DNA from 3 places in the Streptomyces sp. NBC_01450 genome. Region 3 is predicted to be linked to each of the others. Evidence: riboswitches for the same ligand, from Rfam matches in the RefSeq annotation. Region 3 holds a riboswitch; each other region holds the start of a gene.

Region 1 (2,259 bases), 3.0 Mb from region 3:
GGGCCGCCCATGGGGTCGCCATGGCCAACGCCCATCCGGAGTTGAAGGCGGTGGCCGACGAGGTGACGCTGTCGAACGAGGACGACGGGATCGCGGTGGTGCTGGAGCGGTTGTTCCCGTGCCCGCCGGTTCAGTCCCGAGAGTTCTCGGAGTTCTCAGGGTCCTCGGAGTCTCGAGAGCCCTCAGAGTCCCGAGAGCCCTCGGAGTCCCAAAGGTCCGGAAAGTCTGATGGGTCCTATTCGTCCCGTCAGGCTTCTGGGCCCCTTTGGCCCCGGCAGGCGCACCAGCCCTACCAGTCGTATCAGTAGGCCCCGTGGACGTTGTCGATCGAGCCGTACCTCGCCGCCGCGTAGTTGCAGGCCGCCGTGATGTTCGCCACCGGGTCGTAGGGATCCATTGACGTGCCCGGCACGTGGTAGGCCTTGAACGTCGGGTCGATGACCTGGAGGAGGCCCTTGGAGGGGATGCCGGCAGCGGCGTTGGAGTCCCACTTGTTGATGGCCAGGGGGTTTCCGGAGGACTCGCGCATCACGTTGCGGTAGATGCCGTTGTAGGTCCCGGGTATCCGGTGCTGGGCCATGATGGCCAGCGAGTGCTTGATCCAGCCGTCGAGGTTGTTCGTGTACGTCTTCGCGGAGGCCTGGGTGGCGGTCGCCGGCTTCGCTTTGGTACCGCCATGGACGGTTTTGGTGCCCACGGTCAGGGTGAGGCCCGTGCGGAGCGCCGACGGGTCGGGGCCGATGACCGCGCGGTTGGCCTTGTACAGCTTCGCCACGCCGCCGCTCGTGGGGTTCTTCTGCGCGATCTTGGACAGTGTGTCGCCCGCGACCACCTTGTACGTGATGAGCTGGACGTCCGGGGTGGTGGCGGCCTGTGCGCCGGTCGCGCCCACGATCGGAAGGGCGAGCGCGGCTCCACCCGTTCCCACGGCGAGGATGCCCCGGACGAGGGTGTTGCGGGTCTTGGATCTGCGGTGCTTGCCAAGTGCGGCCATGCGAGTTCCTCTCCGGTGCCTGCGAGGTGAGCTGTCGGGTTCGGGCGGAGCTGCCCGGCCGCACGGTGTGTGCGGTTTCACCCCTAGCCGTTCCGGTGTGCGGATCGGCGACTTACCTGGGTCCCCCGCTCCTGCCGTGCGTGCGTCTGTGTGGGTGGGTGGAATATTCCGGTCGGCGGCAGGATTGGGCGGTCCGTCCGGATCGACGTGAACGTATGCGAGAGCACATGTCCGGAACAAGCCCTCATTTCCCGGTGTAGATCGCTTTCACCTGGGCAAATCGAGGGATGAATTGCCCGATTTTTCCGGAACGTGCCACTCAACTTGCCTTATGCGAAGGGGGAGTCGTCAAGGGAGGGTAAATATTCCGCCCCACGTGGACGTGACCCAATTCACGAGACCAAGCGTGAGTAATGCCGCACTGGCGGCAAATCGGACATCAGGATCCGAGTGTCCGGGCCGATGAACCCGCGGGTGGAGCCGGGTGTGCCTCCCGCACGGACGGGCCAGTGTCGGGGTGGCCGCCGGGGAGCCGGCCGGTGTGGGGCTTGAAGTAGAGGCCGCGGGACCGGCATTCGGGGAGTTCGTGGCACATCAGGTCCGGGTATGGCCCGAACTCCTGCCCCGCATAAGCCCCGTTGGTCCTCGCCGACGCCTCGCCGCCGCCGTCGGCATTTCGGTCCGTCGTGCGGGCGATCCTCTTCTCCCATGTCCGATGGAGGGCGACCTCGTCGCCGTCCTTGCGGACCGGTTCGTTGGAGGTGGTGAACTCCCGGGCGTCGCAGCCGATTTCGCGGCGCGTCTCGATCCGGGCGTCCCGGTGCGGCTCCGGGCGGTACGGCGTGGCTCCGGGGGGTGCGGACGGACCGACCTCGTTGAGCGGACGCGGGTGGAGAGCGGGTCCGACTCCCTTGCTCGCGACGGGAGTTCGAGGAAGCTGCCCGCCGGGCCCAAGGCGAACCCCGCCTCCGAGCCCGGATTCCAGGAGACCGCCTGATCGGGGTCGTGAACGCGCCGGCAGGTCCAGAGCGCCCCGGGGCACCACTGTCGAGGAACCGTCGGCAGCGACGTCGCACACCCGGGCGATCACCTGGCCTCAGGGGGAGTGGGGGAGTGGGACTGGGGGGGGGAGGGCCGGACGGTGTCACCCACCCAGCGGCCGGCGGCTGCTCCATCACGCCCGGGCCCGGATCGGCGAGCGAGCCGGGGCCGGGATTGTTGATCACGCCGAGGCCGGGTCGGTGGCTCATGCCGGGGTCGCGCCC
Region 2 (2,259 bases), 1.4 Mb from region 3:
CCGAGACGCTCGGCGACTGGACCGGCTCGTCCGGCGAGCCGCGCCCCGTGCCGTCGGTCACCGCCGACGACACCGGCCGCGTGATCATCGTGGACCGCCCCGGCGCGGTCCAGACGCAGCTGCTCATCGGCCGCGTCGGCGCCGACCGGCACGACCGTGTGTGGCCCGCCCAGGTGCTCGGCACGTACTGCCTCGGCGGCACCCTCACCTCGCGTCTGGACCGCGTCCTGCGCGAGGAGAAGGGCTACACCTACGGTGTGCGGGCGTTCGGCCAGGTCCTGCGGGCCGCTCCGGACGGAACCGGTATCGCGATGCTCGCCATCAGCGGTTCCGTGGACACCCCGAACACCGGCCCGGCGCTCGACGACCTCTGGAAGGTGCTGCGCACCCTCGCCGCCGAGGGGCTGACGGACGCCGAGCGCGACATCGCCGTGCAGAACCTGGTGGGGGTGGCGCCCCTCAAGTTCGAGACCGCGGCGGCCGTCGCGGGCACGCTCGCGGACCAGGTCGAGCAGTACCTGCCGGACGACTACCAGGCGACGCTGTACCAGCAGCTCGCCGCGACCGGCACCGTGGAGGCCACCGCGGCCGCCGTGAGCGCGTTCCCGGTGGACCGTCTGGTGACCGTCCTCGTCGGTGACGCCGCGCAGATCCAGGAGCCCGTCAAGGCCCTCGGAATCGGTCAAGTGACCGTCGTGTCGGCGGAGTAGAGGCTCAACAGAGGCCGGCGGGACGTCGGCCGGAAGCGGAGCCGCACGCGGAGCGGAAGAGCGCGACTCCGTAGGGCCCGGGTGACTGAAGAGTCGCCCGGGCCCCTTTTTGCTCGGATTTTCGCCCGGGCCTCATCCCCAAGATGTCCGTATTGGTAGGGAGGTTGCCCGTCTGCCCTGTGGCATGCACTACAAAAGCCGTGATCCGTTTGTTGATTGAAAGACGCCCCGTCTAGCGTCGGTCCGGCTGTTCGTCAGGCAGTGCGCCGCGCCCGCGGCACCGGACAGTCATCGCCGAGTCCCCGTACGGCGCGAGCCAGGGGAGCCGGGGACCCACACGCAGTCCCTGGGGTGAATCGGACGCCCTCCCCGGAGGGAGTCCGTAGGAGACCTTCCTGCTCCGAACCCGTCAGCTAACCCGGTAGGCGAGAGGGAAGGAAAGGATCAGCCCCTACATGGCGTTCACCTGTGGCCCCGGGAAACACCGCCGTCCGAGCCGCGTGAAGCGCTCCACCACGAACGCCGTCGGCGTCGCCGCGCTCACCACCACCGGTGTCATCGGAACCCTGGCCGCTCCGGCGCTCGCCGCGGACGCCTCCGTCGAGCAGACCGGACTGACCCAGGCCGTCACCCTCGGGGACAAGGTCGCCGCCCAGATCGACGCGCAGGCCGCCGCCCAGCAGCGCGCCGCCGACGAGGCCGCCGCGCGCAAGAAGGCCGAGGAAGCCGCGCGGAAGAGGGCCGCCGAGGAGGCGAAGAAGGAGCGCGAGGCCAAGGAGCGTGCCGCCCGTGCCGCCGAGCGCAAGCGTCTCAACACCTTCGTCCTGCCGATCACCGGCTCGTACATCTCCACCGGCTACAAGACCGGTGGCAGCCTCTGGTCCTCCGGCAGTCACACCGGCGTCGACTTCCACGCCGCCTCCGGGACCTCGGTCCACGCGGTCGGCTCCGGCACGGTCGTCACGGCCGGCTGGGGCGGCGCCTACGGCAACCAGATCGTCCTGAAGATGCACGACGGCACCTACACGATGTACGGCCATCTGTCGTCCATCGGCGTCTTTGTGGGGCAGACGGTCACCCCGGGCCAGCAGATCGGCCTCTCCGGCTCCACCGGGAACACCACCGGGCCGCACCTCCACTTCGAGGCCCGCACGACGGCGGAGTACGGCTCCGACATGGACCCGGTCGCCTACCTCCGCGCGCACGGCGTGAACGTCTGACGCCCGTACACCCCGAACGTCCGACGACCGGCGTCAACACTTCAGAAGCCCCGGCTCCCCCGAGCCGGGGCTTCGTCGTTTCGAACGGCTGTCTGTCCAAAAAATATCCATGGATTCCGGCCCGCCATCGGAAATTCCGGCTCTCTGCAATAGAGTCGGTGAACAAGCGTCAATCGACCGCGTTTCGCGGGGATTAAGGCGGAGGTCCGGTCATGCGCGTTCCCGCGCACTCGGTATGCACGGCGATCCGTGATGACATCGTCGCGGGTGTCTACGAGCGCGGCAGCCGGCTCACCGAGGAACTACTCGCGCGTCGCTACGGCGTCTCG
Region 3 (2,259 bases):
CCACCGCGGCGCCCCTTCCTCCTCATGAACCCGCACTCCGGCGGCGGCAAGGTGGCGAAGTTCGGACTGCGGGAGAAGGCGGAGCGGCTCGGCGCGCGGGTCGTGCTCCTCGACCCCGAGAAGCACCAGGACGTCACCGCGCTGGCCCGGGCCGCCGTCGCGGACGGCGCGGACCTGCTGGGCGTCGCCGGGGGTGACGGGACCCAGGCGCTGGTCGCGGCCGTCGCCGCCGAGCACGGTCTGCCGTTCCTGGTGGTCTCCGCCGGCACCCGTAATCACTTCGCGATGGATCTCGGCCTCGACCGCGACGACCCGGCGACCTGCCTGGACGCTCTCACCGACGGCGTGGAACTCCGCGTGGACCTGGGGTTCGCCGGCGGGCATCCGTTCGTCAACAACGCCTCCTTCGGCGCGTACGCGGCGGTCGTCCAGAGCCCCGCGTACCGCGACGACAAGATCGGCACCATCCTGGACCTCCTGCCCGACCTGCTCACCCGTCAGCGCGGGCCGCGACTGACCGCCCGCGCCGCCGACACGACGCTCGAGGCCCCGCAGGCCGTACTGGTGAGCAACAACCCGTACCGCACCAACGATCCGGCGGGCCTCGGCCGCCGCGAACGGCTCGACTCCGGGCTCCTGGGCGTCCTCGGCGTCACGGTGGACAGCGCGGCCGAGGCCGCCGCGCTCGTACTGGACCCCGCGCCGGACGGGCTCGCGGTCCTGACCACCCGTGAGGTGGTCATCGACGCCGACCGCGCGGAGATCGAGGCCGGCATCGACGGTGAGGCCCTGGTTCTGCCGGTACCGGTTCACTGCCGTGTCGAACCCGGCGCCCTGCGCGTCCGCGTCCCCAAGGAGCGGCCTGGTGTGCCCGAGGCCCAACCCCCCTTGGACTGGCGCCGGTTGGGCACGCTCGCGGCGACCATGGGGCGAACGGCGGTGGTACGACATCCTGGTCGCGCCGGGGACACGTAGACGAAGGTCACAATTACATATCGGACAGTTCGAGCTGCAATCTTCACACCAGGCACACAAATTGGCTAAGTTGGCGGCAGGACGCACGACTCCCTCCGGCGAACCTCGCCGGGTCGCGCGACCTCCGCCGAATCCGGTGCCCCCGTGGCAACCGGAACCGGGGACCCAACCGACCTTGGGGTGAATCGGCCCAACCGCCCGACCGGGCAAGGGCCGTAGGGCTGGCCTTCCGGAATCTTGCGCCCGAACCCGACAGCCGACTCGGTAGGCGGAGTACGGAAGGAGTACGGCTCCCATGGCGCCGGAACGAACGCCGCGCCCTGGAGGCACCAGCCTCCCTGGCATGCCCGACTCCGCACGCGCGGCGGCCCTCGACGGCGCGGACGGTCCGAGTCGCGAAGAGGTGCAGCAGCGCATCAGCTCCCTCTACGACCAGGCCGAGAACGCCGTCGGGTTCGTCAACGGGACCCGCGCGATGACCACGGGGAGCCGAGGCCGCGGCAACCCGGCGCCGGAAACCGCGCGTAGGCGCAGCGACCCCGCCCTCGACGACATCACCAAGACCTGGTTCGACGCGGCGCGCACACGGCTGGGTCCGTCCGCGCCGGCCAGGCTGCCGGCCGACCGGATGCCGGCCCCCCCGGCCGCGCGGCCCGCGAGCCCGGCGAGGCGTCCGGAGGACGGGGTCACCAACGGTGGGCGGGAGTTGACCGCCCGCCCCGTCCTGGAGCTGACCGCCGGACCTGCCGCCGAGGCGGCCGCCGGTCCCGTGGCCGAGTTGACGGCCAGAGCCGTCGCCGCGCTGCCGCCCGCGCCACAGCCTGTGCAGCAGGCCGCCGCGGCCCTGCTGCCCGCGTTGCCCGCCGGGCCCGGGCAGTCCTCGTTGAAGACGTCCAAGGAGAAGATCCAGCGGAAACTGGCGCTGGCCCGTGAGGTGGTGTCCAAGCACGCCGCACAGTGGAACCCGGGGCCCGCGGCGATCGAGTCGCGTCCGGCCGAGGTGGCCTGGCCCGCCCCGCAGGACCAGGCCGCCGAGGAGTGGCGGCATCAGCAGCCGGCCTCACTCGGCCCGGACATGTCCATCGGCGCGGGCACACCCCTGGCCACCGACATGTCCATGGGGGCGGGCATGCCTCCCGTCCGGACGATGTCCCCCGGCGCGAACACGCCCCTGACCGCGGGCATGCCTCCCCGCCCGGACACGTCCATCGGCGCAGGCATGCCCCTCGCCGCAGGGATGCCCATGGGGGCGGAGATGCCTCCCGTCCGAGAGATGTCCCCCGG

Evidence for each region. A riboswitch is a leader RNA that binds a small molecule or an ion and turns the genes downstream of it on or off. The one in region 3 is predicted to bind cyclic di-AMP.
Region 1: linked by a shared signal. The riboswitch ahead of OG568_RS22555 (transglycosylase SLT domain-containing protein) and the one ahead of OG568_RS09225 (C40 family peptidase) in region 3 are both predicted to bind cyclic di-AMP.
Region 2: linked by a shared signal. The riboswitch ahead of OG568_RS14960 (M23 family metallopeptidase) and the one ahead of OG568_RS09225 (C40 family peptidase) in region 3 are both predicted to bind cyclic di-AMP.

What each region holds. Positions count from the first base shown of each region.
Region 1 is NZ_CP109480.1:5,042,367-5,044,625, reverse strand. Features, by position in the region: partial or broken gene OG568_RS22560 (HAD family hydrolase) at 1-116, shown strand, start outside; gene OG568_RS22555 (transglycosylase SLT domain-containing protein) at 302-994, opposite strand; cyclic di-AMP (ydaO/yuaA leader) riboswitch at 998-1,161, opposite strand.
Region 2 is NZ_CP109480.1:3,360,592-3,362,850, reverse strand. Features, by position in the region: gene OG568_RS14965 (M16 family metallopeptidase) at 1-710, shown strand, start outside; cyclic di-AMP (ydaO/yuaA leader) riboswitch at 993-1,153, shown strand; gene OG568_RS14960 (M23 family metallopeptidase) at 1,166-1,930, shown strand; gene OG568_RS14955 (GntR family transcriptional regulator) at 2,143-2,259, shown strand, end outside.
Region 3 is NZ_CP109480.1:2,001,365-2,003,623, forward strand. Features, by position in the region: gene OG568_RS09220 (diacylglycerol/lipid kinase family protein) at 1-975, shown strand, start outside; cyclic di-AMP (ydaO/yuaA leader) riboswitch at 1,091-1,262, shown strand; gene OG568_RS09225 (C40 family peptidase) at 1,319-2,259, shown strand, end outside.